4 regions of the Kosakonia sp. YIM B13571 genome follow, and region 4 is predicted to be linked to each of the others. Evidence: predicted binding sites of a transcription regulator. Region 4 holds the regulator's gene; each other region holds the start of a gene.
The links. Region 4 encodes PurR, which represses purine synthesis genes. Its sites were predicted from a motif close to CANGCAAACGTTTGCNTG; they were not measured.
Positions count from the first base shown of each region.

Region 1: the regulator PurR is predicted to act here: its motif matches at 3,861-3,878, upstream of cvpA (colicin V production protein).
Region 2: the regulator PurR is predicted to act here: its motif matches at 3,674-3,691, upstream of purL (phosphoribosylformylglycinamidine synthase).
Region 3: the regulator PurR is predicted to act here: its motif matches at 3,714-3,731, upstream of ACFX4O_RS01200 (amino acid aminotransferase).

Region 1 is NZ_JBHZPL010000008.1:56,611-62,861, forward strand. It holds gene ACFX4O_RS17625 (DedA family protein) at 13-672, shown strand; gene accD (acetyl-CoA carboxylase, carboxyltransferase subunit beta) at 776-1,690, shown strand; gene folC (bifunctional tetrahydrofolate synthase/dihydrofolate synthase) at 1,761-3,032, shown strand; gene dedD (cell division protein DedD) at 3,022-3,723, shown strand; gene cvpA (colicin V production protein) at 3,934-4,422, shown strand; gene purF (amidophosphoribosyltransferase) at 4,603-6,120, shown strand; gene ACFX4O_RS17655 (UbiX family flavin prenyltransferase) at 6,212-6,251, shown strand, end outside.
Region 2 is NZ_JBHZPL010000007.1:27,504-33,754, forward strand. It holds gene ACFX4O_RS16500 (MFS transporter) at 1-542, opposite strand, end outside; gene yfhb (phosphatidylglycerophosphatase C) at 736-1,371, shown strand; gene tadA (tRNA adenosine(34) deaminase TadA) at 1,432-1,953, shown strand; gene mltF (membrane-bound lytic murein transglycosylase MltF) at 1,950-3,509, opposite strand; gene purL (phosphoribosylformylglycinamidine synthase) at 3,782-6,251, shown strand, end outside.
Region 3 is NZ_JBHZPL010000001.1:234,124-240,374, forward strand. It holds gene pncB (nicotinate phosphoribosyltransferase) at 1-303, shown strand, start outside; gene asnS (asparagine--tRNA ligase) at 463-1,863, shown strand; gene ompF (porin OmpF) at 2,466-3,608, shown strand; gene ACFX4O_RS01200 (amino acid aminotransferase) at 3,795-4,985, shown strand; gene ACFX4O_RS01205 (MBL fold metallo-hydrolase) at 5,032-5,679, opposite strand; gene ACFX4O_RS01210 (YcbK family protein) at 5,706-6,251, opposite strand, start outside.
Region 4 is NZ_JBHZPL010000002.1:167,550-173,800, reverse strand. It holds gene ACFX4O_RS05950 (C40 family peptidase) at 44-874, shown strand; gene sodB (superoxide dismutase [Fe]) at 999-1,580, shown strand; gene ACFX4O_RS05940 (MFS transporter) at 1,635-2,804, opposite strand; gene ACFX4O_RS05935 (YnhF family membrane protein) at 2,973-3,062, opposite strand; gene purR (HTH-type transcriptional repressor PurR) at 3,360-4,385, shown strand; gene punR (DNA-binding transcriptional activator PunR) at 4,404-5,315, opposite strand; gene punC (purine nucleoside transporter PunC) at 5,427-6,251, shown strand, end outside.

The sequences.
Region 1 (6,251 bases), on a different contig from region 4:
GCATAACCAGACATGGACTTAATACACTTCCTCATTGATTTCATCCTGCATATTGATGTGCACCTGGCGGAGCTGGTAGCGCAATACGGCATCTGGGTTTACGCCATCCTGTTCCTGATCCTGTTTTGTGAAACCGGCCTGGTGGTGACACCGTTTTTGCCGGGTGATTCGCTGCTGTTTGTTGCTGGCGCGCTGGCCTCGCTCGGCACTAACGATCTGAATGTCCATATGATGGTGGTACTGATGTTGGTTGCCGCGATTGCGGGCGATGCGGTGAACTACACCATAGGACGTGTGTTCGGTGAGCGTTTATTCAGCAATCCGGATTCAAAGATTTTCCGTCGCAGCTATCTCGATAAAACGCATCAGTTTTATGAGAAACACGGTGGCAAAACGATTATCCTGGCGCGTTTTGTCCCGATCGTGCGTACTTTTGCACCTTTTGTCGCAGGCATGGGGCATATGTCCTATCGCCACTTCGCGCTGTTCAATGTGGCTGGCGCGCTGCTGTGGGTGTTACTGTTCACCTACGCAGGATATTTCTTTGGCACCATCCCGGCTATCCAGGAGAATCTTAAGCTGCTGATTGTGGGAATTATCGTGGTGTCTATACTTCCCGGAGTGTTTGAAGTTATTCGTCACCGCCGCGCCGCGTCGCGACAGGTAAAATAAGAAGTCAGTGGCGGTTCGACCACTTTTTTATCCCAAGTTGCGAACCGTTATGTTTTAATGTGCACCATTTATGGGCTACCAGGTTCATGTATAAAGGTTATCAATGAGCTGGATTGAAAGAATTAAGAGCAATATTACCCCCACCCGTAAGGCGAGCATCCCTGAAGGCGTGTGGACAAAATGCGACAGCTGCGGCCAGGTGCTGTATCGCGCCGAGCTGGAGCGTAACCTTGAGGTCTGCCCGAAATGTGACCACCACATGCGGATGTCAGCGCGTAATCGCCTGCATAGCCTGCTGGATGAAGGTTCACTGGTAGAACTGGGTAGCGAACTTGAGCCAAAAGATGTGCTGAAGTTCCGCGACTCCAAAAAGTACAAAGACCGTCTGGCGACCGCGCAGAAAGAAACTGGCGAGAAAGACGCGCTGGTGGTGATGAAAGGTACGCTGCACGGCATGCCGGTTGTGGCAGCGGCGTTTGAGTTTGCCTTTATGGGCGGCTCAATGGGTTCGGTTGTCGGCGCGCGTTTTGTGCGTGCGGTCGAGCAGGCGCTGGAAGACAACTGCCCGCTTATCTGCTTCTCCGCTTCCGGCGGCGCGCGTATGCAGGAAGCGCTGATGTCGCTGATGCAGATGGCGAAAACCTCTGCCGCGCTGGCGAAAATGCAGGAGCGCGGTCTGCCGTATATCTCCGTGCTGACCGACCCGACCATGGGCGGCGTCTCCGCAAGCTTCGCGATGCTGGGCGATCTGAACATCGCTGAACCGAAGGCGTTGATTGGTTTTGCCGGTCCGCGCGTTATCGAGCAGACCGTGCGTGAGAAACTTCCGGCAGGTTTCCAGCGCAGCGAATTCCTGATTGAAAAAGGTGCGATCGATATGATTATCCGCCGCCCGGAACTGCGCCTTAAACTGGCGCGTATTCTGGCGAAGCTGATGAATCTGCCGTCGCCGGAACCGGAAGATACGCTGACGGGCACGGTGATGCCGTCACCGACCGATCAGGAAGGCGAAGCCTGATAATACCGAAGGGCAGAGCCGACAGGCTCTGCCCTTTTGCTTTTCAAACCGTACATTATCAACGGGCACCATGGACACAAAACGCATTCCGCAAGCCACGTCGCCCCTGGCCGCGTGGCTTTCTTATCTGGAAAATCTGCACAGTAAAACCATCGATTTGGGCCTTGAGCGCGTAAGCCAGGTGGCGGCGCGTCTCGATGTGCTCCGTCCCGCGCCGTTTGTCTTTACCGTTGCCGGAACCAATGGCAAAGGTACGACCTGCCGCACACTGGAATCCATCTTGCTGGCTGCGGGTTACCGTGTCGGCGTTTACAGTTCGCCGCATCTGGTGCGTTACACCGAACGCGTACGTGTGCAGGGTGATGAGCTGGCCGAGAGCGCACATACCCACTCTTTTGCCGAAATCGAAGCTGTGCGTGGCGATATTTCGCTGAGTTACTTTGAATACGGCACTCTGTCGGCACTGTGGCTGTTTAAACAGGCGCAGCTCGATGTGGTGATTCTGGAAGTCGGCCTTGGTGGTCGCCTGGATGCGACCAATCTGGTTGATGCCGATGTCGCCGTTGTCACCAGCATTGCACTTGATCATACCGACTGGCTGGGGCCGGACCGTGAAAGTATTGGCCGCGAAAAAGCGGGCATCTTCCGCAGCGGTAAACCGGCGGTGGTTGGCGAACCAGACATGCCGCACACCATTGCCGACGTGGCGCATGAAAAAGATGCGCAACTGCTGCGCCGTGACGTGGACTGGCAGTATGAAGTGAGCGCAGATAGCTGGCGTTTTCGCGATGCGCAGGGCGAGCTGAACGGATTGCCGCTACCGCAGGTGCCGCAGCCAAATGCCGCCACCGCGTTGGCCGCGCTGCGCGCCAGCAAACTGGCGGTGAGCGAGCAGGCTATCCGCGATGGCATCGCCAGCGCGATTTTGCCCGGACGCTTCCAGATTGTGAGCGAGTCGCCGCGTCTTATCCTCGATGTCGCGCATAATCCTCATGCGGCAGGCTATCTTGCCGGGCGCCTTTCCGCGCTACCGAAAACCGGGCGCGTGCTGGCGGTGATTGGCATGTTGCATGATAAAGACATCGCCGGAACGCTTGCCTGTCTGGAGCCGGTGGTCGATAGCTGGTATTGTGCCCCTCTGGAAGGGCCGCGCGGTGCAACAGCGGAACAATTGCTGGCGCATCTGCAAAACAGCCGTGCATGGCCGGATGTCGCGCAGGCCTGGCAGGCGGCAATGGCGGACGCCGACGCCTGTGATACCGTGCTAGTGTGTGGCTCGTTCCACACGGTGGCACATGTCATGGAAGCGATGGAAAAAGCGGGGAGAACCGGTGGCAAGTAAGTTTCAGAACCGTTTGATGGGAACCATTGTGCTGGTCGCGCTCGGGGTGATTATTCTCCCTGGGCTACTCGACGGGCAGAAAAAGCATTATCAGGATGAGTTCGCGGCGATCCCGCTGGTGCCGAAACCCGGCGATCGCGATGAGCCCGATATGATGCCTGCGGCAACGCAAGCGTTACCGGCGCAGCCGCCGGAAGGTGCAGCGGAAGAGGTGCGCGCCGGGAACGCGGCAGCGCCATCGCTGGATTCGTCGCGCCTGGCGGGGAACGGCAGCCCGGATCCGGAAGTCACCAGTACGCCGGTAGAACAGCCAAAGCCAAAACCTGTCGAGAAGCCGCAGCCAAAACCGCAACCGCAGCAGCAGGCGCAACCGCCTGCCGCACGTGAGCAGCAGACGGCGACCAACGACGCGCCGGCAAAAGCGCAGGAGGATAAATCCGCGCCGACCGGTAAAGCGTATGTCGTGCAACTGGGCGCGCTGAAAAACGCCGATAAAGTGAATGAAGTGGTGGGCAAATTACGTGGCGCGGGGTATCGCGTTTACACGTCGCCGACGACGCCGGTTCAGGGTAAAATTACCCGCATTCTGGTGGGACCGGATGCATCACGGGACAAGCTAAAAGATTCACTCGGCGAGCTTAAACAGATCTCAGGTTTAAGCGGCGTTGTCATGAACTATAGCGCGAATTAATGGCTGATCCTTGCCTCGCTTTGCGACATAAGAGGGCGAGGGAAGCCAATAATTAACACGCCCGAAGAGGCCAAAGTTCCGATGGCGTTGAATATTTTTTCAGCGCCATTTTTATTTCCGCGCGGGAAGGAAATCCCTACGCAAACGTTTTCTTTTTCTGTTAGAATGCGCCCCGAACTGGACGACAGGGCGTAAAATCGTGGGACACATATGGTCTGGATTGATTACGCCATCATTGCGGTGATTGGTTTTTCTTGTCTGGTAAGCCTGATCCGCGGCTTTGTTCGTGAAGCGTTATCGCTGGTGACATGGGGCTGTGCTTTCTTTGTCGCCAGTCATTACTACACTTACCTGTCTGTCTGGTTCACGGGCTTTGAAGACGAACTGGTGCGCAATGGCATCGCCATTGCAGTCCTGTTTATCGCGACGCTGATTGTTGGCGCTATCGTTAACTATGTGATCGGTGCGTTGGTGGAGAAAACCGGCCTGTCGGGTACTGACAGGGTGTTGGGGATCTGTTTTGGCGCGCTACGCGGCGTGCTGATCGTCGCCGCCATTCTGTTCTTTCTGGATACCTTTACAGGCCTGTCGAAGAGTGAAGACTGGCAGAAGTCGCAGCTTATCCCGCAATTCAGCTTCATCATCAGATGGTTCTTTGACTATCTGCAAAGCTCGTCGAGTTTCTTGCCCAGGGCATAAACCCTGAGATGTGGCTTAGAGTTTGGTGTATTAGGCTATTTTACTCGCCATTTTGAACCTGGGCAGTGCTCACAATCCTCGCGTACTACGTGTACGCTCCGGTTGTTGCGCGCTGTCCGTGTTCAAACTGTCTTCGACAATTACGCCTACTAAACCAAACTCTTAACGAGGAAAAGACGTATGTGCGGTATTGTCGGTATCGCCGGTTTTATGCCGGTAAACCAGTCGATTTATGACGCGTTGACGGTGCTTCAGCACCGTGGGCAGGATGCTGCGGGCATCATCACGATTGATGCCAATAACTGTTTCCGTCTGCGTAAAGCGAACGGCATGGTGAGTGATGTATTTGAAGCCCGCCATATGCAGCGTATGCAGGGCAATATGGGTATTGGTCACGTACGTTATCCCACTGCGGGCAGCTCCAGTGCTTCAGAAGCGCAGCCTTTTTACGTTAACTCCCCGTACGGCATTACGCTTGCGCACAACGGCAATCTGACCAATGCGCACGAGCTGCGTAAAAAGCTGTTCGAAGAGAAGCGTCGCCACATTAACACCACCTCTGATTCTGAAATCCTGCTCAATATCTTTGCCAGTGAGCTGGATAACTTCCGCCATTATCCGCTGGAAGCCGACAACATTTTTGCCGCCATTGCCGCCACCAACCACCAGATCCGCGGTGCATACGCTTGTGTGGCAATGATTATCGGCCACGGTATGGTTGCGTTCCGCGATCCGAACGGTATTCGCCCGCTGGTGCTGGGCAAACGTGAGCTCGGCGATGGCCGCACCGAGTATATGGTCGCTTCTGAAAGCGTGGCGCTTGATACGCTGGGCTTTGACTTCCTGCGCGATGTCGCGCCGGGCGAAGCGGTGTATATCACTGAAAAAGGCCAGTTGTTCAGCCGCCAGTGCGCGGACAACCCGGTCAGCAACCCGTGCCTGTTTGAGTACGTTTACTTTGCGCGCCCGGACTCTTTTATCGACAAAATTTCCGTCTACAGCGCGCGTGTGAACATGGGCACTAAACTCGGCGAAAAGATTGCCCGCGAATGGGAAGATCTGGATATCGACGTGGTTATTCCGATTCCGGAAACCTCCTGCGATATCGCACTGGAAATCGCCCGTATTCTCGGTAAGCCGTACCGCCAGGGTTTTGTGAAAAACCGCTATGTCGGCCGTACCTTCATCATGCCGGGCCAACAGTTGCGCCGTAAATCTGTGCGCCGCAAACTGAACGCCAACCGCGCTGAGTTCCGCGATAAAAACGTGCTGCTGGTGGATGATTCCATCGTACGCGGCACCACTTCAGAGCAGATTATCGAGATGGCGCGCGAAGCTGGCGCGAAGAAAGTCTATCTCGCTTCTGCCGCCCCGGAAATTCGTTTCCCGAACGTCTACGGTATCGATATGCCAACGGCAAATGAGCTGATTGCGCACGGTCGTGAAGTGGATGAAATCCGCCAGATCATCGGCGCTGACGGGCTGATTTTCCAGGATCTTAACGATTTGATTGACGCGGTGCGCGCCGAGAACCCGGATATTCAGCAGTTTGAATGTTCGGTATTTAACGGTATCTACGTCACCAAAGATGTTGATCAGCAATACCTGGATTATCTCGACTCCTTGCGTAATGACGATGCCAAAGCGGTGCAACTTCAGAACGAAGTGGAAAGTTTAGAGATGCATAACGAAGGTTGATCCTCCTGCGCCCCCGCTCTGAGGGGCGCAAGCTGTTGCAACGCCCTCTATAATCAGGCAAAGTTCGTGCGTGTAAAAAGGGGCAACAATCATGAAACGACTCATAGTGGGTATCTCAGGTGCCAGCGGTG
Region 2 (6,251 bases), on a different contig from region 4:
AAGCCCAGCGCATCAATCGCCAGGCCCCAGCCAGGCCCGACGGCGCTGGTGAGAATGCCACCGAGCGACGCGCCGACGACCGTTCCGCTATAAATACCGAGCTGGATAAACGCGTTGGCTTCGCGCAGGTTATGCGCTGGCACCGTTTGCGGCACCAGCGCGGACGAAGCGGGTAGCGCGATCCCCGCTGCTGCGCCGTTAATGGTTCCGAGTATCGCCAGTAGCATTACCGTCGCTGAACCGTCCAGTACCAGCCAGGCGACAGCACCTTGAGAACAGGCGGCGATCAGCGATGATAGTACCAGCACCCGGCTGCGTGAATAGCGATCGGCCAGTACACCGCCGACCAGCAAAAATGCCACGTTAAACAGTGAACGTGCAGCCACCACAATGCCGAGCTCGGTGGCGGTGCCGCCAATGTCCAGCACCGCAAAAGCCAACGCAATGGGGGCGATGCCGTTACCGAGCACCGTCAGCAGACGGGCAAAAAACAGATGGCGAAACGGGGCAAAATGAAAGGCGCGCGTATGTTGTGTCGTCATTAGGATCGCGGTTAATTAAAGGTTCGGGCCAGTGTAGGGCATCCCTTTCTGACCAGCATAGCCGCTTATTATTGCAGGTATCGGTGACCGATTGTTACCGGAAAAGTGAGGGGCTATCTGTTAGGCTATTGGAAGAGCGATCGCCACACGGAGAGCCCCGGCGATCGAAGGTTAACCAACAGAGGACTCCCATTTGTCTAACAGCGAGCGCCGCGTTGTCTTTTTTGATCTTGATGGAACCCTGCATCAGCAGGATATGTTTGGCACGTTTCTACGTTACATTTTGCGCCATCAGCCGTTAAATGCGTTGCTGGTGCTGCCTTTGTTGCCAGTGATTGCGGGCGGATTACTACTCAAGGGGCGTGCTGCGCGCTGGCCGATGAGTTTGCTGCTGTGGGGCTGCACGTTTGGCCATAGTGAGCGTCACCTGAATGCGTTACAGCAGAAATTTGTCAGCTGGTTTCGTGAGCATGTTATCGCCTTTCCGGTCGTGCAAACGCGGTTAACCAACTATCTGGCGGCGTCCGATGCAGATATCTGGCTGATTACCGGTTCGCCGCAGCCGCTGGTGGAGCAGGTCTATTGTGATACCCCGTGGCTACCGCGCGTTAACCTGATAGCCAGCCAAATCAGCCGCCGCTACGGTGGCTGGGTGTTGACTATGCGCTGCCTCGGTCATGAAAAAGTCGCTCAGCTTGAACGTAAAATCGGTACTCCGTTGCGCTTGTACAGCGGTTACAGCGACAGCAAGCAAGATAACCCGCTGCTCTATTTTTGCCAGCACCGCTGGCGCGTGACGCCGCGTGGCGACTTGCAACAGCTGGAGTAGTGTCGAACCGATAACGGCTGTGTATAATGCGCTCCGCCTGAATTACTGGAGTAACTCGCTTTGTCCATTCCTGAACTGAATCACGACGTTTGGATGCGTCATGCGCTCACCCTGGCGAAACGCGCCTGGGAAGAGGGCGAAGTGCCGGTTGGCGCGGTGCTGGTGCATAACGGTCAGGTGATCGGCGAAGGCTGGAACCGGCCGATTGGCCGCCACGATCCTACCGCGCATGCGGAAATTATGGCGTTGCGCCAGGGTGGGCTGGTGCTGCAAAACTACCGTCTTATTGATACCACTTTATATGTCACGCTGGAGCCATGCGTTATGTGCGCGGGCGCCATGGTGCACAGCCGTATTGGTCAATTGGTCTTTGGTGCGCGGGATGCGAAAACCGGCGCGGCGGGATCGCTGATGGATGTGTTGCACCATCCGGGCATGAACCATCGGGTGGAGATAACCGAAGGTGTATTACGCGACGAATGCGCTGCGATGCTGAGCGACTTTTTCCGCCAGCGTCGGCTGGAGAAGAAAGCCCTGAAAAAACCGGCTGGCGATCCCTCAGCTCTCCAGAACAACCGCTAGCGGTTAACTTTGCGTGGGTTTTGCACCAGTGCGTCCGGCACCAGCAGCGGGTTTCGCGGGAAGGCGTCATTAGCGGTTAACGCACTAAAGGGCAGCACGCCGTAAGCCGGGCGATTCAATTCATCCGTTGATACCGCCGGGTAACTCTGCGCCAGCTTCAGCGCTTTTACTGCTTCCTTCTCTTTTTCCAGCAAATAGCCAACCAGGCTAATTTCATACTTACGAATATTTTCTACATAGGCATACGCTTCATGCCCGCGAGCGTAACCGTACGTCAGCTTGCTGTAGTATTGTTTCTGGCTTAATAGCGGCAGGCGCTGTTTCACGTCTGCCCAACTGTCCGGATTGCCTTTCGTCTTCGCCGTCAATGCGCGGGCATCCAGCATATGTGCGTAGCCCATATTATAAGCCGCCAGCGCGAACCAGATTTTTTCATCCTGCGGAACGGAGTCCGGCACTTTGCTCATCATATCCACCAGATAACGTGCGCCGCCGCTAATGCTTTGCTCCGCGTCAGTACGATCGCTTAAACCCAGACTCTGCGCCGTATTGCGAGTCAGCATCATCAAACCACGAACGCCGGTGGGGGATGTGGCCTGGGAATCCCAGTGCGACTCCTGATAAGAGATGGCTGCGAGCAGTCGCCAGTCGATCGCCTGGGCGTACTTTTCAAACAGCGGTTGCAGATCCGGCAGGACGCTATCAACGGCACGTAAAAAGGTGCGCGTGTCGACATAGTCAAAACCTTCGCCGTGGCCGAGGTATTTCTCCTCTAATCGCGCAAGTGTGCCGTCTTCATTCATATTATTGAAAAAATCGAGCATCGCGGCCGACAGCGTATTATCGTCATCGCGCTTGCTAAACCAGGTGACGGGCTGCTCATCGGTGATATCCAGCGCCACTGCCAGTTCGGGATGGACGCGCTGGTACAGGCTAATCGCGACCGAATCGGCGATGGTGTAGCTCAGTTTCCCGTCGACGACTTGTTGCAGTAGTGCGGTCGTGCCGATTTTTTCATCCACCGTCCAGCTTAACTCCGGGTACTTCTTCTCTTTTATTTCGCGCAGATCGTCCAGCACAACATGGCCGGAGGCAACGGTTAACTGGCTGGCATTAACGGACTCCAGCGTCCGTGGGCGGTAGCTGCCCACGCGATACACCAGCTGCTGAGAAACGGAGTAGTAAACCGGCCCGGTTTGGTAGTTTTTCACCCGTTCGCTGTTGTAGACCAACCCAGCGGCGAGCATATCGGCGTCGTCATTATCCAGGTCGTCAAACAATTGGCTGATATTCTGCCGTACTGTGACTTTCAGTTTGACGCCAAGGTAATCGGCAAAATGCTGCGCGAGATCGTAATCCAGCCCATACGTTTTGCCATCAACGGTGTTGTAAGTCAGCGGTGTGGCTACCGTACTGACGCGCAGCTCCCCACGAGCTTTGATCGCCGCGATGCGATTATCGGCTTTGCCGAACCAGGGGATAGAAGGCCACAGGGCCGCTGCCAGCAGCAGGGTGACAATGCCGATGAGCAGATAATTAATCTTAAATTTTTTCAAGGAGTTAATTCTCTGCGCCGTGCTTTGCCTCAGAAGGTTCTCGTGATGATAACAGTAAGGTTTGTCGGTGATTGAGCGGCATTTTGCGCAACAAAACGCCAGTTGGCAACTAATTAGAGCATTCGGCGACAGCTATTGTTAAAAATTGGCGGCGATTTTATTTCGACGCAAACGGTTTCGTCGGCGCGCAGGATTCTCTATAATGACGCCCGTTTTCCCCTGGTGCACACTTAAAGCGTCCCCGACGCTTCGTAATCGAAGACGAGAGACTTATGATGGAAATTCTGCGTGGTTCGCCTGCATTGTCCGCTTTCCGTATCAACAAACTGCTGGCACGTTTTCAGGCTGCCAACCTCCCGGTAAGCAACATTTACGCCGAATACGCTCACTTCGCCGATCTCAATGATGGGCTGACAGAAGATGAATACGCACGGCTCCAGCGCTTGCTGAAATACGGCCCAAGCCTTAGCAGCCATACCCCGACCGGAAAATTACTGCTCGTCACTCCTCGTCCCGGCACCATCTCTCCCTGGTCTTCTAAAGCCACCGATATCGCTCACAACTGCGGCCTCAATAAAATTAATCGCCTTGAACGCGGCGTCGCCTATTACGTTGACGCAACCGGGCTGACTGACGCCCAGTGGAGCGACGTTGCCGCAGAGCTGCATGACCGCATGATGGAGAGCGTATTCACCTCACAAGCAGACGCCGAACACCTGTTTGAGCACCATCAGCCTGCGCCGGTACAGAGCGTGGACCTGCTCGGTGAAGGCCGCCAGGCGCTGATTGAGGCCAACCTGCGTCTGGGGCTTGCGCTGGCGGAAGACGAAATCGACTACCTGCAAGAGGCATTCACCCGCCTGGGGCGCAATCCGAACGACATTGAGCTTTATATGTTCGCGCAGGCGAACTCTGAGCACTGCCGCCACAAAATTTTCAACGCCGACTGGGTGATTGATGGCCAGCAGCAGCCGAAGTCGTTGTTCAAAATGATCAAAAACACCTTCGAGCAAACGCCGGATTTCGTGCTGTCGGCCTATAAAGATAACGCCGCGGTGATGGAAGGTTCCGAGGTGGGCCGCTTCTTCGCCGATCGCGGGGAAGGGCGTTACGACTATCATCAGGAACCGGCGCATATTCTGATGAAAGTGGAAACCCACAACCACCCGACGGCGATTTCGCCGTGGCCGGGTGCGGCGACAGGTTCCGGCGGCGAAATCCGCGACGAAGGTGCAACCGGCCGTGGTGCAAAACCCAAAGCGGGGCTGGTGGGCTTTTCCGTTTCTAACTTGCGCATTCCTGGCTTTGAACAGCCGTGGGAAGAGGATTTCGGCAAACCGGATCGTATCGTCACCGCGCTGGATATCATGACTGATGGCCCACTGGGCGGCGCGGCATTCAACAATGAATTTGGCCGTCCTGCACTGAACGGCTACTTCCGTACTTATGAAGAGAAAGTGAACAGCCACAACGGCGAAGAGCTGCGCGGCTACCACAAACCGATCATGCTGGCGGGCGGCATCGGCAACATCCGCGCCGATCACGTACAGAAAGGTGAAATCACCGTTGGCGCGAAACTGATCGTGCTGGGCGGCCCGGCGATGAATATCGGTCTGGGCGGCGGCGCGGCGTCGTCGATGGCATCTGGTCAGTCCGACGCCGATCTCGATTTTGCCTCGGTACAGCGCGACAACCCGGAGATGGAGCGTCGTTGCCAGGAGGTTATCGACCGCTGCTGGCAACTGGGCGATGCCAACCCAATCCTCTTTATTCACGACGTTGGCGCGGGTGGTCTTTCTAACGCCATGCCGGAGCTGGTGAGCGACGGCGGGCGCGGTGGTCGTTTTGAGCTGCGCGATATTCTGAGCGATGAGCCGGGAATGAGCCCGCTGGAAATCTGGTGTAACGAATCACAGGAGCGCTACGTGCTGGCGGTTGCCGCCGATCAACTGGCGCTGTTTGACGAATTGTGCCGCCGCGAGCGCGCGCCTTACGCGGTGATTGGTGAAGCGACGCAAGCGCGGCACCTGACGCTCAACGATAATCACTTTAACGATCAGCCGATCGACATGCCGCTGGATGTGCTGCTGGGTAAAACGCCGAAGATGACCCGCGATGTCGCGTCTCGTCAGGCAACTGGCGAGGCGCTGAATGTGCAGGGCATTTCTATTGCCGATGCGGTTAACCGCGTGCTGCACCTGCCAACCGTGGCAGAAAAAACCTTCCTTGTGACCATCGGCGACCGCACGGTGACCGGTATGGTTGCGCGCGATCAGATGGTTGGCCCGTGGCAGATCCCGGTGGCGAACTGCGCGGTAACCACCGCCAGTCTCGATAGCTACTACGGTGAAGCGATGGCGCTGGGCGAACGTGCGCCGGTTGCGCTGCTCGATTTCGCCGCTTCTGCCCGCCTGGCAGTGGGGGAAGCGCTCACTAACATCGCCGCGACGCAGATTGGCGATATCAAACGCATTAAGCTGTCGGCAAACTGGATGGCCGCAGCCGGGCACCCTGGCGAAGACGCTGGCCTGTATGCCGCAGTGAAAGCGGTGGGCGAAGAGCTTTGTCCGGCGCTGGGTTTAACTATTCCTGTGGGCAAAGACTCTATGTCGATGAAAACCCGCTGGCAGGAAGGCAGCGAGGAGCGCGAAATGACCTCTCCGCTGTCGCTGGTGATCACCGCGTTTGCCCGCGTTGAAGATGTTCGCGGCACGGTTACTCCACAGCTTTCCACGGAAGATA
Region 3 (6,251 bases), on a different contig from region 4:
CTCGGCATCGATCCTCTGTCGAAGACGCTGATATTCTCGGACAATCTCGATCTGAACAAAGCGCTGGATCTCTATTGCCACTTTGCCGAGCACGTCAAGCTGGGCTTTGGTATCGGGACACGCCTGACGTGTGATATTCCCGGCCTGAAACCGCTGAATATTGTTATCAAACTCGTTGAATGCAACGGAAAACCGGTGGCGAAATTATCCGACAGCCCCGGCAAAACTATCTGCCACGACAAGGCGTTTGTCCGCGCACTACGCGAAGCATTTGACCTGCCGCAGGTCAAAAAAGCCAGTTAATCACCGGGAGCCTGAAGGCTCCCTTCTTTTTTGCCGATAATTTATTAATTGTTCCTGCGAATTCTGCTTGTCTGATGGCGTACGCCAGGTAACATAGATATCCCCCCTTATCGGGCGGACAAGTGTTTATTTTTTCCGACTATTAACAGAGAGAATATTATGAGCGTTGTGCCTGTAGCCGACGTATTCCATAGCCGCGTTGCCGTTGACAGTGAAGTCACCGTACGCGGATGGGTACGCACCCGCCGAGATTCTAAAGCTGGTATCTCCTTCCTCGCCGTTTATGACGGCTCCTGCTTTAATCCTGTACAGGCCGTTATTAATAATTCTCTGCCCAATTACAATCAGGACATTTTACGCCTGACCACAGGTTGCTCGGTGATTGTGACCGGTAAAGTTGTGGCCTCACCGGGCGAAGGCCAAAGCCTTGAGATTCAGGCGACCTCTGTCGAAGTCACCGGCTGGGTTGAAGATCCGGATACCTACCCGATGGCGGCCAAACGCCACAGCATTGAGTATCTGCGCGAAGTTGCCCATTTGCGCCCGCGCACCAACCTGATTGGCGCGGTTGCGCGCGTTCGCCACACGCTGGCGCAGGCGCTGCATCGCTTCTTTGACGAACAAGGTTTCTTCTGGGTCTCCTCGCCGCTTATCACCGCGTCAGATACCGAAGGTGCAGGCGAAATGTTCCGCGTCTCCACGCTGGATATGGAAAACCTGCCACGTACCGCGGAAGGCAAAGTTGATTTTGATAAAGATTTCTTTGGCAAAGAAGCGTTCCTGACCGTTTCCGGCCAGTTGAATGCGGAAACCTATGCCTGCGCCCTGTCCAAGGTTTATACCTTCGGCCCGACTTTCCGCGCGGAGAACTCCAACACCAGCCGCCACCTGGCTGAGTTCTGGATGCTGGAACCGGAAATCGCTTTCGCCGATCTCGACGATAACGCCCGTCTGGCTGAAGCGATGCTGAAATACGCCTTTAAAGCGGTTCTGGAAGAGCGTCTGGATGATTTGAAATTCTTTGAAGAGCGTGTGGACAAAGACGCGATTGGCCGTCTGGAGCGTTTCATTGCGGCCGATTTCGCCCAGGTTGATTACACCGATGCGGTCGCCATTCTCGAAAAATGCGGAGAGAAGTTCGAGAACCCGGTTTATTGGGGCGTTGACCTGGCTTCTGAACATGAACGTTACCTGGCCGAGAAACACTTCAAAGCGCCGGTGGTGGTGAAAAACTATCCGAAAGATATCAAAGCCTTCTATATGCGCCTTAACGAAGATGGCAAAACCGTGGCGGCGATGGACGTGCTGGCACCGGGTATCGGTGAAATCATCGGCGGTTCGCAGCGTGAAGAGCGTCTTGATGTCCTGGATGCCCGTATGGCGGAAATGGGACTGAATAAAGAAGACTACTGGTGGTATCGCGATCTGCGTCGTTACGGCACAGTACCGCACTCCGGTTTCGGTCTCGGTTTTGAACGCCTGATTGCCTATGTGACCGGCGTACAGAACGTGCGTGATGTAATTCCATTCCCGCGCACGCCACGCAGCGCAACGTTCTGATGTTCTAAAGGCCAGTGTTATCGCTGGCCTTTTTCATTTATGTGATACCCGTCAACTTTTATTAACAGCACCTCGGCGCGCTCATCGAATTTCACTGCTTTTTTACCCTTCTTTGCACATTTTTACGCCTGAAAACCTTCACTACAAAAAACACCCCATCCCTTTATTACGGGATATGTCAGCCTGTTAATTAGCACTTTTGGTTAAAATTCGCACAGACATCCAGATGGCTGAATGTCATTATTAGAAAAAACGTGCCGCAGACATTTACTGGATAAGAAAAGCCTTTATCTTAATTAAATATAAGTAATTCATATAAATAGTAATAGACACGCTCAATAAACCAGCACTCTGTGCCGAATTTTGAGATGGTTCACAAAGTTCCCTTAAATACACAAACTCTTACACAATATTTCTTTTTGTTACTGCTTTAATACATTTGTAGCACTTTCAGACTAGCGAAACGTTGTTATGTTTGGAAAGATGCCTTTCAGACACAGAAAGACACCAAACTCTCATCAATAGTTCCGTAAATTTTTATTGACGGAATTTATTGGCGGCAGTGGCAGGTGTTCAAAAAAAACCAATGAGGGTAATAAATAATGATGAAGCGCAATATTCTGGCAGTGGTTATCCCTGCTCTGCTGGCAGCCGGTGCAGCTAACGCTGCAGAAATCTACAACAAAGACGGCAACAAAGTAGACATCTACGGTAAAGCTGTAGGTCTGCACTACTTCTCTAAAGACAACGGTGCCAACAGCTACGGCGGCAACGGCGATAAAACTTACGCTCGTCTGGGCTTCAAAGGCGAAACCAAAATCAACGACCAACTGACCGGTTACGGCCAGTGGGAATACAACTTCCAGGGTAACAACTCTGAAGGTGGTACCGATGCTCAGAAGGGTAACAAAACGCGTCTGGCATTCGCTGGTCTGAAATTCGGCGACGCAGGCTCTTTAGATTACGGTCGTAACTACGGTCTGGTATACGATGCAATCGGCGTAACCGATATGCTGCCAGAGTTCGGCGGCGACACCGCGAACAGCGACAACTTCTTCTCCAGCCGTAACGGTGGTCTGGCGACTTACCGTAACAGCAACTTCTTCGGCCTGGTTGACGGTCTGAACTTTGGCGTTCAGTACTTGGGTAAAAACGAGCGTGCTACAAAACTCACTGATAGTGCGGATGATATTACTCGCTCCAACGGAGATGGCTGGGCGACGTCTGTAAGCTATGACTTTGAAGGTTTTGGTATCGTTGGTGCTTACGGCGCAGCAGATCGTACCAATACGCAGGAAGCTAACGATGCGTCTGCGACTGGCTACGGCGCGGCAGGTAAGAAAGCTGAGCAGTGGGCGACCGGTATCAAATACGATGCTAACAACATCTACCTGGCAGCTCTGTATGGTGAAACCCGCAACGCAACTCGCCTGAATACTACACCTCCGGGCAGCGTTGAGCGCAATGGTTACCTGAACAAAACTCAGGACTTCTCCGTTGTTGCACAGTACCAGTTTGACTTCGGTCTGCGTCCGTCCATCGCTTACTACAAATCTAAAGCGAAAGATGTTGCAGGTATCGGTAGCGAAGATTACATCAACTATGTTGAAGTTGGCGCAACCTACTACTTCAACAAAAACATGTCCACCTATGTTGACTACATCATCAACCAGATTGATAAAGACAACAAACTGGGCGTAGGTTCTGACGACACCGTAGCAGTTGGTATCGTTTACCAGTTCTAATAGTCACCCTCGACTGTTATATGCATATCAAACAGGGCCATTGGCCCTGTTTTTTTATGCCTGCAAGATTAATTACGATGAGTTTTGAAAAGCATCGCGCTTTTTATCGCAAACGGTTGGCAATTCCTGTGTCAGCCGTTAACCTGATAGCGGATCTCCCTTCTGTCATCAAAATGGAACCTCGTCATGTTTGAGAATATAACCGCCGCCCCTGCCGACCCCATTCTGGGTCTGGCCGATCTGTTTCGCGCCGATGAACGCCCCAATAAAATCAACTTAGGCATCGGTGTATATAAAGATGAAACCGGCAAGACCCCGGTACTGACCAGCGTTAAAAAAGCCGAGCTTTATCTGCTGGAAAACGAAACCACCAAGAACTACCTCGGTATCGACGGTATTCATGAGTTTGGCCGTTGCACTCAGGAACTGCTGTTCGGCAAAGGCAACGCGATTATCAATGACAAACGTGCGCGCACCGCGCAAACGCCTGGCGGTACGGGTGGCCTGCGTGTGGCGGCGGATTTTCTCGCCAAAAACACCTCCGCAAAACGTGTCTGGGTGAGCAACCCGAGCTGGCCGAACCACAAAGGCGTGTTTAATTCAGCCGGTCTGGAAGTGTGTGAATACGCTTACTATGACGCGCAAAACCATGCGCTGGACTTCAATGGTTTGCTGGCAAGCCTGAATAACGCCCAGGCTGGCGACGTGGTGCTGTTCCACGGCTGCTGCCATAATCCGACAGGTATCGACCCAACGCTCGAACAGTGGGAAACACTGGCGAAGCTGTCCGTTGAAAAAGGCTGGCTGCCACTGTTCGACTTCGCTTACCAGGGCTTTGCTCGCGGTCTCGAAGAAGATGCTGAAGGGCTGCGCGCGTTTGCTGCGCTGCATAAAGAGTTACTGGTGGCTAGTTCATTCTCGAAAAATTTTGGCCTGTACAATGAGCGCGTCGGTGCCTGTACATTGGTGAGTGCAGACGCGGAAAGCGCCGATCGCGCCTTCAGTCAGATGAAAGCCGTTATTCGTGCCAACTACTCTAACCCGCCAGCGCACGGCGCGTCGGTGGTTGCAACCATTCTCGGTAACGAGGCTCTGCGTGCCATTTGGGAGCAAGAGTTAACGGACATGCGTCAGCGCATTCAGCGTATGCGTCTGCTGTTTGTTAATACCTTGCAGGAGAAAGGGGCTAATCGCGATTTCAGCTTCATCACCAAACAGAACGGTATGTTCTCGTTCAGCGGCCTGACCAAAGAGCAGGTGCTGCGCTTGCGTGAAGAGTTTGGGATCTACGCGGTTGCTTCAGGACGCATTAACGTCGCGGGTATGACGCCGGATAATATGTCGCCGCTGTGCGAAGCTATCGTTGCCGTACTGTAAGTTACAGCAGCAACAAAAAGGGTCGCCGAAGCGACCCTTTTTTTATTTACCAGACCGGTAATTCATCCTGCAGGAACGGATTGTGCAACCGCTCATTTCCCAGCGTAGACATCGGGCCATGGCCGGGAAGGAAAGTAACATCATCGCCCAGTGGCAACAATTTGCGCTTGATGGAATCAATCAATTGCCCATGATTGCCTTTCGGGAAATCGCTGCGGCCCACGCCACCTTTAAAAATCACGTCGCCGGAAATCAGCAAGCGGGATTGGGCGTCGAAGAACACAATATGCCCCGGCGTATGACCAGGACAGTGCAATACCTGCAGCGTTATTTTACCCACTGTTACGCTGTCGCCTTCATTTAACCAACGATCGGGCGTCAGCGGCTGGCACTCATCCAGGCCAAACATCCGGCTTTGTGCCGGCAGGCCTTGCAGCCAGAACTCATCTTCTTTTTCCGGGCCGATAATCGGCACACCATAATGCTGCGCCAGTTCGGCTGCCGCGCCAACATGATCAAGGTGACCATGCGTAAGCAGGATCTGCGTGAGTGTCACGCCAGAGGCGTCCACTTCCTGAATAATCCGTTCGGCGTCACCGCCGGGATCGACCACGGCGGCAAGTTGGGTCTGCTCACACCAGATAAGCGAACAATTCTGGGAGAACGCGGTAACCGGAATAATACGATAGTTCATACTGCTCCTGTAGCTCAGCCTGAGTTTTACCAGTGCCTTACCGGCCCGGTATCAATATGCACAAAGTTGCTGCTGGGGTAGTATCCTACACCACCCGCGCGCAGAGATAACGCGGCTTTGCGAATATTACTCAGCGAAATCCCTTCAATATGAAAATCCATTGCCTGACCTTTGGTGTGATAGCTCTGTTTCGCCACACCGCGGCTGTGTGCGCGGAGTTCATTGTTGGTATCAACAGAACGGTAGCCGGAGATCAGTTGCACAGGTTTGCGTGTTCCCAGCAGCCCCTGCAAACGGAAAAGATGCTCGAACAAACGAGGGTCGATGGTTTTGATTTTATTCGCGCGGTAATCACGGAAAAAATGGTTAAGTTTTGCTAATTCATCCTGAATATAGCCCCTGCCATCGAAGAACTCAGCTTTAATAGATTCACCGGTATTAAGATTACTCAGCGTCAAAATACGCGGTCGTGGCGTGGAAAGGGTTGCAAAAGCCGGTGTTGGTAAGATGGCAGCACCGAGTGCGACCCCACCCAACGCCAGCAATTTGCGGCGATTAGCGTCAAATTTATC
Region 4 (6,251 bases):
TTCGCAGGCATATTAAATGCTTGCCCTAACAGGGGATTGCTCAGTGGCGCGGATACCAAAAGCTTCAATCACGCTCTGTGCTTTGTTGTTCACCACGCTTTCTTTCACGCCATTGGCGAGTGCCTCTGAACAGGCACGAGCGTCGGCCGTGCAAAAAGCGCATCTGGCGAAAGCATCCGAACGTAAGAAAAAAAATACATCACAAAAGACATCAAAGAAAAACAGTCGCAGTCCGGCAGAAAAAACTACCAGCAAAAAAACAACGGAGAGCAAAAAAACTCCGGCAAACAAAAAAGTTTCCACCAGCAAAAAAGCCAGCAAAATCACCTCGCGTCGTAATGCATCCAGCCCGTTGAAAACCACCGCCGTCACCTGGACTGAAAAATGTACGCCGCGCAAAGGCCACAAACCGCACTGTGTGAAAGTCAAAAGCACTAACGCCATCGCCGATGTGCATAAAGTTCGTATTCAAAAAGCACAAAAAACTGCTATGTCCAAGCTGATGAATCAGATTGGCAAGCCTTATCACTGGGGCGGCACCTCGCCGACCACCGGTTTCGATTGCAGTGGCCTGGTCTATTACGCGTATAAGGATCTGGTGAAGTTCCGTATTCCGCGTACCGCCAATGAAATGTATCACCTGCGCGATGCTTCGCCGGTGAATGTGGCGGAGCTCGAGAGCGGCGATCTGGTGTTTTTCCGCACCCAGGGCCGTGGTACAGCCGATCACGTAGGCGTGTATGTTGGCAATGGTAAATTCATTCAGTCTCCGCGTAGCGGTCAGGATATTCAGGTTACGTCACTGAGTGAAGATTACTGGCAACGTCATTATGTTGGCGCGCGTCGCGTTGTAACGCCGAAAACCATTCGCTAATCCCTCACCTGCCGCACCTGCGGCAGGTAACTCCCTCTTTTGTCTGACCTTTCGATTTGCTACCCTAACCCGCACACCCAATAGGGCTATTGGGTGTCATTAAAATAATGAAAGGAGAATAGCAATGTCGTTTGAATTACCTGCATTACCGTATGCAAAAGACGCCCTGGCGCCGCATATCTCAGCCGAAACGCTGGAATACCACTATGGCAAACATCATCAAACGTATGTCACCAATCTCAACAATTTGATCAAAGGCAGCACTTTCGAAGGCAAAACGCTGGAAGAGATCGTAAAAAGCAGCGAAGGCGGCGTATTCAATAACGCCGCCCAAGTCTGGAATCATACTTTCTACTGGAACTGCCTGGCGCCGAATGCCGGTGGCGAACCAACTGGCGAGCTGGCGGCAGCTATCGCCAAATCCTTCGGCAGCTTTGCCGAATTCAAAGCGCAATTCACCGATTCTGCAGTGAAAAACTTCGGTGCGGGCTGGACGTGGTTGGTGAAAAAAGCGGATGGCGCATTGGCCATCGTTTCAACGTCTAATGCGGGCACTCCGCTGACTAGCGATGCAACCCCGCTGTTAACCGTCGATGTGTGGGAACATGCGTACTACATCGATTACCGTAATGCGCGTCCGAACTACCTCGAACATTTCTGGGCGCTGGTAAACTGGTCATTCGTTGCCAAAAATTTCGCTGCATAAACGTGGCATAAAGCAAAGGAGGGGCTTGCCCCTCCTTTTTTGCATTTCTGCTATTTATTCTGCTGCGGCATAAGCACGTTCTGGCTGTGAGCGGCCAGAGAACAGCACCACCAGCAGGCCCAGCCCGGCAATAATCGCGCCCATGACCGGTACGAAATCATAACCCAGCCCACCGGAAATCACTGCCCCACCGGCTGCCGCGCCCAGCGCGTTACCGAGGTTAAAGGCACCGATATTGACCGACGATGAAAGCCCAGGTGCTTCGTGTGCAACTCGCATTACGCGCATCTGCAACGGCGGAACCACCGCAAACGTCGCCGCCCCCCATACCACCATACTAATGGCCGCGCCCACTTCGCTGCGCGCCAGGAACGGGATCGCCAGCATGATAGCAATCAGCAAGATCAAAAAACCTTTCAGCGTGCCGGTGACCGAGCGATCCGCCAGTTTGCCACCGAGATAGTTACCAATGGAGAAGCCAACACCAATCAACACCAGCATCGCAGTCACAAAGACGGGAGTGGCATCGGTAATGGTGTGCAGCACCGGCGCAATATAGGTATACAGCGTGAACATGGCACCTGCGCCGAGCACAGTCGTCAGCAGCGCAGACAACACTTGTGGGCGTACCAGCACCGAAAGCTCTTTACGTACATCCGGGCGCTCACCTGCCCCACCTTTCGGCAGCGAAAAGAACAGGCTCGCCATGGCAATCACACCCAGCCCGGCGGTGGCCATAAACGACATACGCCAGCCAATGGTTTCACCCAGCCATGTTGCGGCAGGTACACCGCCAATGTTAGCAATGGTCAGTCCCATGAACATGGTCGCCACCGCGCTAGCCTGCTTCTCTTTCGCGACAACGCTTGCTGCCACCACCGAGCCAAGACCAAAGAAAGCACCATGGTTCAGGCTGGTGACGATACGCGCCAGCATTAATGTGGTGTAATCCGGTGCAATCGCCGATAGCACGTTACCGAGCGTAAAAATCGCCATCAAAAAGATCAGCGCGTTGCGTCTGCCACGGTGCGACAGCAACAGCGTCATCAACGGCGCACCGACCATCACACCGATAGCATAAGCGCTAATCAGCATCCCCGCCGCCGGAATAGAGACGTCAACGCCGCGGGCAATAACCGGCAGTAATCCCATCGGGGAAAACTCGGTGGTACCAATGCCGAAGGCGCCAATCGCCAGGGCAAGCAAAGGGAAATTAATTTTCATCTGTCACTCCAAAAAAGACATGCCGACTTGCGACCCTGTCGCTGAAGTCAAAAGTATGACAGCAATCACAAAAAACAGAAGTTAGCAGAATGACAAAAGATTATTGCAGAAGTGATAACAATAGCGGGGGGAAGAAAAACGAGGGAGAAGGCTCTCCCTCGCGATAGATCAATGCAGTGCAGCAGTCAGGCCGCCGAAAACAATCAGGCTCAGAACGATGACGGTAGTAACTAAAGAATACTTCAGATCGGTGCTCATCAATTTTCCCCTTTTTAATTTCCCCACAAAAAGTGAGATAACGCATTTTTGCACAAATTATCTTAAAAATCTTGCGGGAATTCACAGGAGAAACGTTTTAATACTTCCCCTTTTGCTCAAGATCAGACAAAATTCGACGCTAAATTTATTAGCGTACCGGCCATTGACTCCCCTCCTGACGTCCCGTGTCGTTTTCCCGGCGTACCGCACCCCCTTTGATGGGTACAGGGTGATTAAAGGCAAACGTTTACCTAAAGTATTATCAGGAGCTTATGATATGGTCTGGAGTGATATCTGATGGCAACGATTAAAGACGTAGCGAAACGAGCAAACGTTTCCACTACAACCGTATCACATGTAATCAACAAAACCCGTTTCGTCGCCGAAGAGACACGCAACGCCGTGTGGGCGGCAATTAAAGAGTTGCACTATTCCCCCAGCGCCGTCGCTCGCAGCCTGAAAGTCAATCACACAAAATCGATCGGCTTGCTGGCAACCAGCAGCGAAGCAGCCTATTTTGCCGAAATTATCGAAGCCATAGAGAAAAAGTGCTTCCAGAAGGGTTACACCTTAATCCTCGGCAATGCCTGGAATAGCCTGGAAAAACAGGGCGCTTATCTGTCGATGATGGCGCAAAAGCGCGTCGATGGTTTACTGGTGATGTGTTCCGAATACCCGGAATCACTATTGAGCATGCTGGAAGAGTACCGTCATATTCCCATGGTGGTGATGGACTGGGGCGAATCGAAGGCCGACTTTACTGATTCCGTTATTGATAACGCCTTTGAAGGCGGGTACATGGCCGGGCGTTATCTTATCGATCGTGGACATCGCGATATTGGCGTGATCCCCGGGCCTCTGGAGCGTAACACGGGTGCTGGCCGCCTGGCAGGCTTTATGAAAGCGATGGAAGAAGCCCTTATTACTGTGCCGGAAAACTGGATAGTACAGGGTGATTTCGAGCCGGAATCCGGCTATCGCGCAATGCAGCAAATCCTTGGTCAAACGCATCGCCCTACCGCAGTCTTTTGCGGCGGCGACATTATGGCGATGGGCGCGCTTTGCGCTGCCGATGAAATGGGTTTACGCGTACCGCAGGATATTTCCCTGATTGGTTATGACAATGTTCGCAACTCACGCTTCTTTACCCCGGCCTTGACCACGATTCACCAGCCGAAAGATTCGCTGGGGGAAACGGCGTTTACCATGCTGCTTGATCGCATCGTCAACAAGCGCGAAGAGTCACAGTCTATTGAAGTGCACCCGCGCCTGGTTGAGCGCCGCTCCGTGGCCGATGGCCCGTTCCGCGACTACCGCCGCTAACCGCTTCTGACGGAGCCGTTAATTCGGCTCCCGTAACCACTCGTCATTCAGCGTTTCACTATCCCCCAGATATTCCAGCAGCCAGTTTAACGCTGGGGAAGCCTCATTTTGTTGCCACGTCAGACAGCACGCCGCATCCGGGAAGGGATTTTCCAGGGTCAGCGCAACCCAGTCGCCACTGTCGAGGCGCGGGCGGGCAAAGTGTGCCGGTACCATTCCCACGCATAACCCTGCAGATAAGCAAGCCTCTGATGATGCCCAATCAGGGACAATCACGCGTTTCTGATTATCCAGCAGCCAAGTAATACGTTTCGGCAACGAACGGGACGTATCTTCCTGGATAAGTGAAGGCCAGTTGCGCAAGGTGTCGTCGCTAAGCGGGCCTGCCATCGACGCCAACGGATGGCGGCTGGAAACCACACATTTCCAGCTCAGCATTCCCATATCACGAAACGCATAACGTCCACCGACGGGGATTGCTTGCGTTGCACCAATCGCCAGTTCAACCCGCCCATCAGCAAGCGCATCCCAGACTCCGTTAAAGACTTCCTGATAAACCTGCAACTCAACATCACTGAAATGGCGATAGAAATCGACGATCAATTGCCGGGTACGTTCAGGTTTTACAATGTTGTCGACGGCAATCGCCAGTTGCCCGCGCCAGCCATTGGCGATTTGCTGGCACTGCTGACGAGTGACCTGCATTTTTTTGATAACAGCTCGCCCTTCTTTCAAAAACCAGACCCCGGCAGGCGTAAGTTCTACATCCCGATGACGGCGCTCAAACAGCGGAACGGCAAGCCACTCTTCAAGCTGCCGCACGGTATAGCTCACCGCAGAAGGTACACGATGTAACTCCTGCGCCGCACCGCTAAAACTGCCATTACGCGCTACAGCATCAACCACTTCCAGCGAATATTCTGACCACATAATCTGCCTGCAAAAATTTTGAAACCACTACGCAAATATTAGCGTTTCACAAGCGCTAATGCACTCCTTACACTCGACAGCCCTGATTACCTGCAATAAAGAGAACCCCTAATGCAACCTGGCAACGGATTTTTAGTCTGGCTCGCGGGATTAAGCGTGCTCGGCTTTTTAGCCACTGATATGTACCTCCCCGCCTTCAGCGCGATACAGCAAGATTTACACACATCGTCTGCGGTGGTTAGCGCAACTTTAAGCCTGTTTCTGGCGGGCTTTGCCATTGCGCAATTGGTATGGGGGCCGCTATCAGATCGCTATGGTCGCAAGCCGGTTTTACTGGCCGGGCTGGCGATTTTTGCGCTGGGCTGTCTGGGAACATTATGGGTACGCGATGCAACCTTGTTACTGGTGCTGCGTTTTGTGCAAGCCGTGGGGGTCTGCGCCGCCACGGTAAGCTGGCAGGCGCTGGTGACGGATAACTACCCTGCACATCGCGTCAATCGCATCTTCGCCACCATTATGCCGCTCGTGGGTTTGACGCCAGCGCTGGCACCGTTGCTTGGCGCCTGGATCCTTGCGCATTTCAACTGGCAGGCCATTTTCGCCACCTTACTGGCGATTACGTTAATTCTGATGATCCCGGCATGGCGACTGAAATCACCGGCGAAGAAAATTGAACACCACGAACAACCGCTAACATTTATGGATCTGCTGCGCGCTCGATACTACCGCGGAAACGTAATTATCTATGCCGCCTGCTCTGCCAGCTTCTTCGCCTGGCTGACCGGCTCGCCGTTTATTCTGCATGAAATGGGTTATGGCCCATCGGTTATAGGCCTCAGTTATGTGCCGCAAACCATCGCCTTTTTAGTGGGCGGTTACGGTTGCCGTGCCGCGTTGCAGAAATGGCAGGGTTCTCGTTTGCTGCCGTGGCTGCTG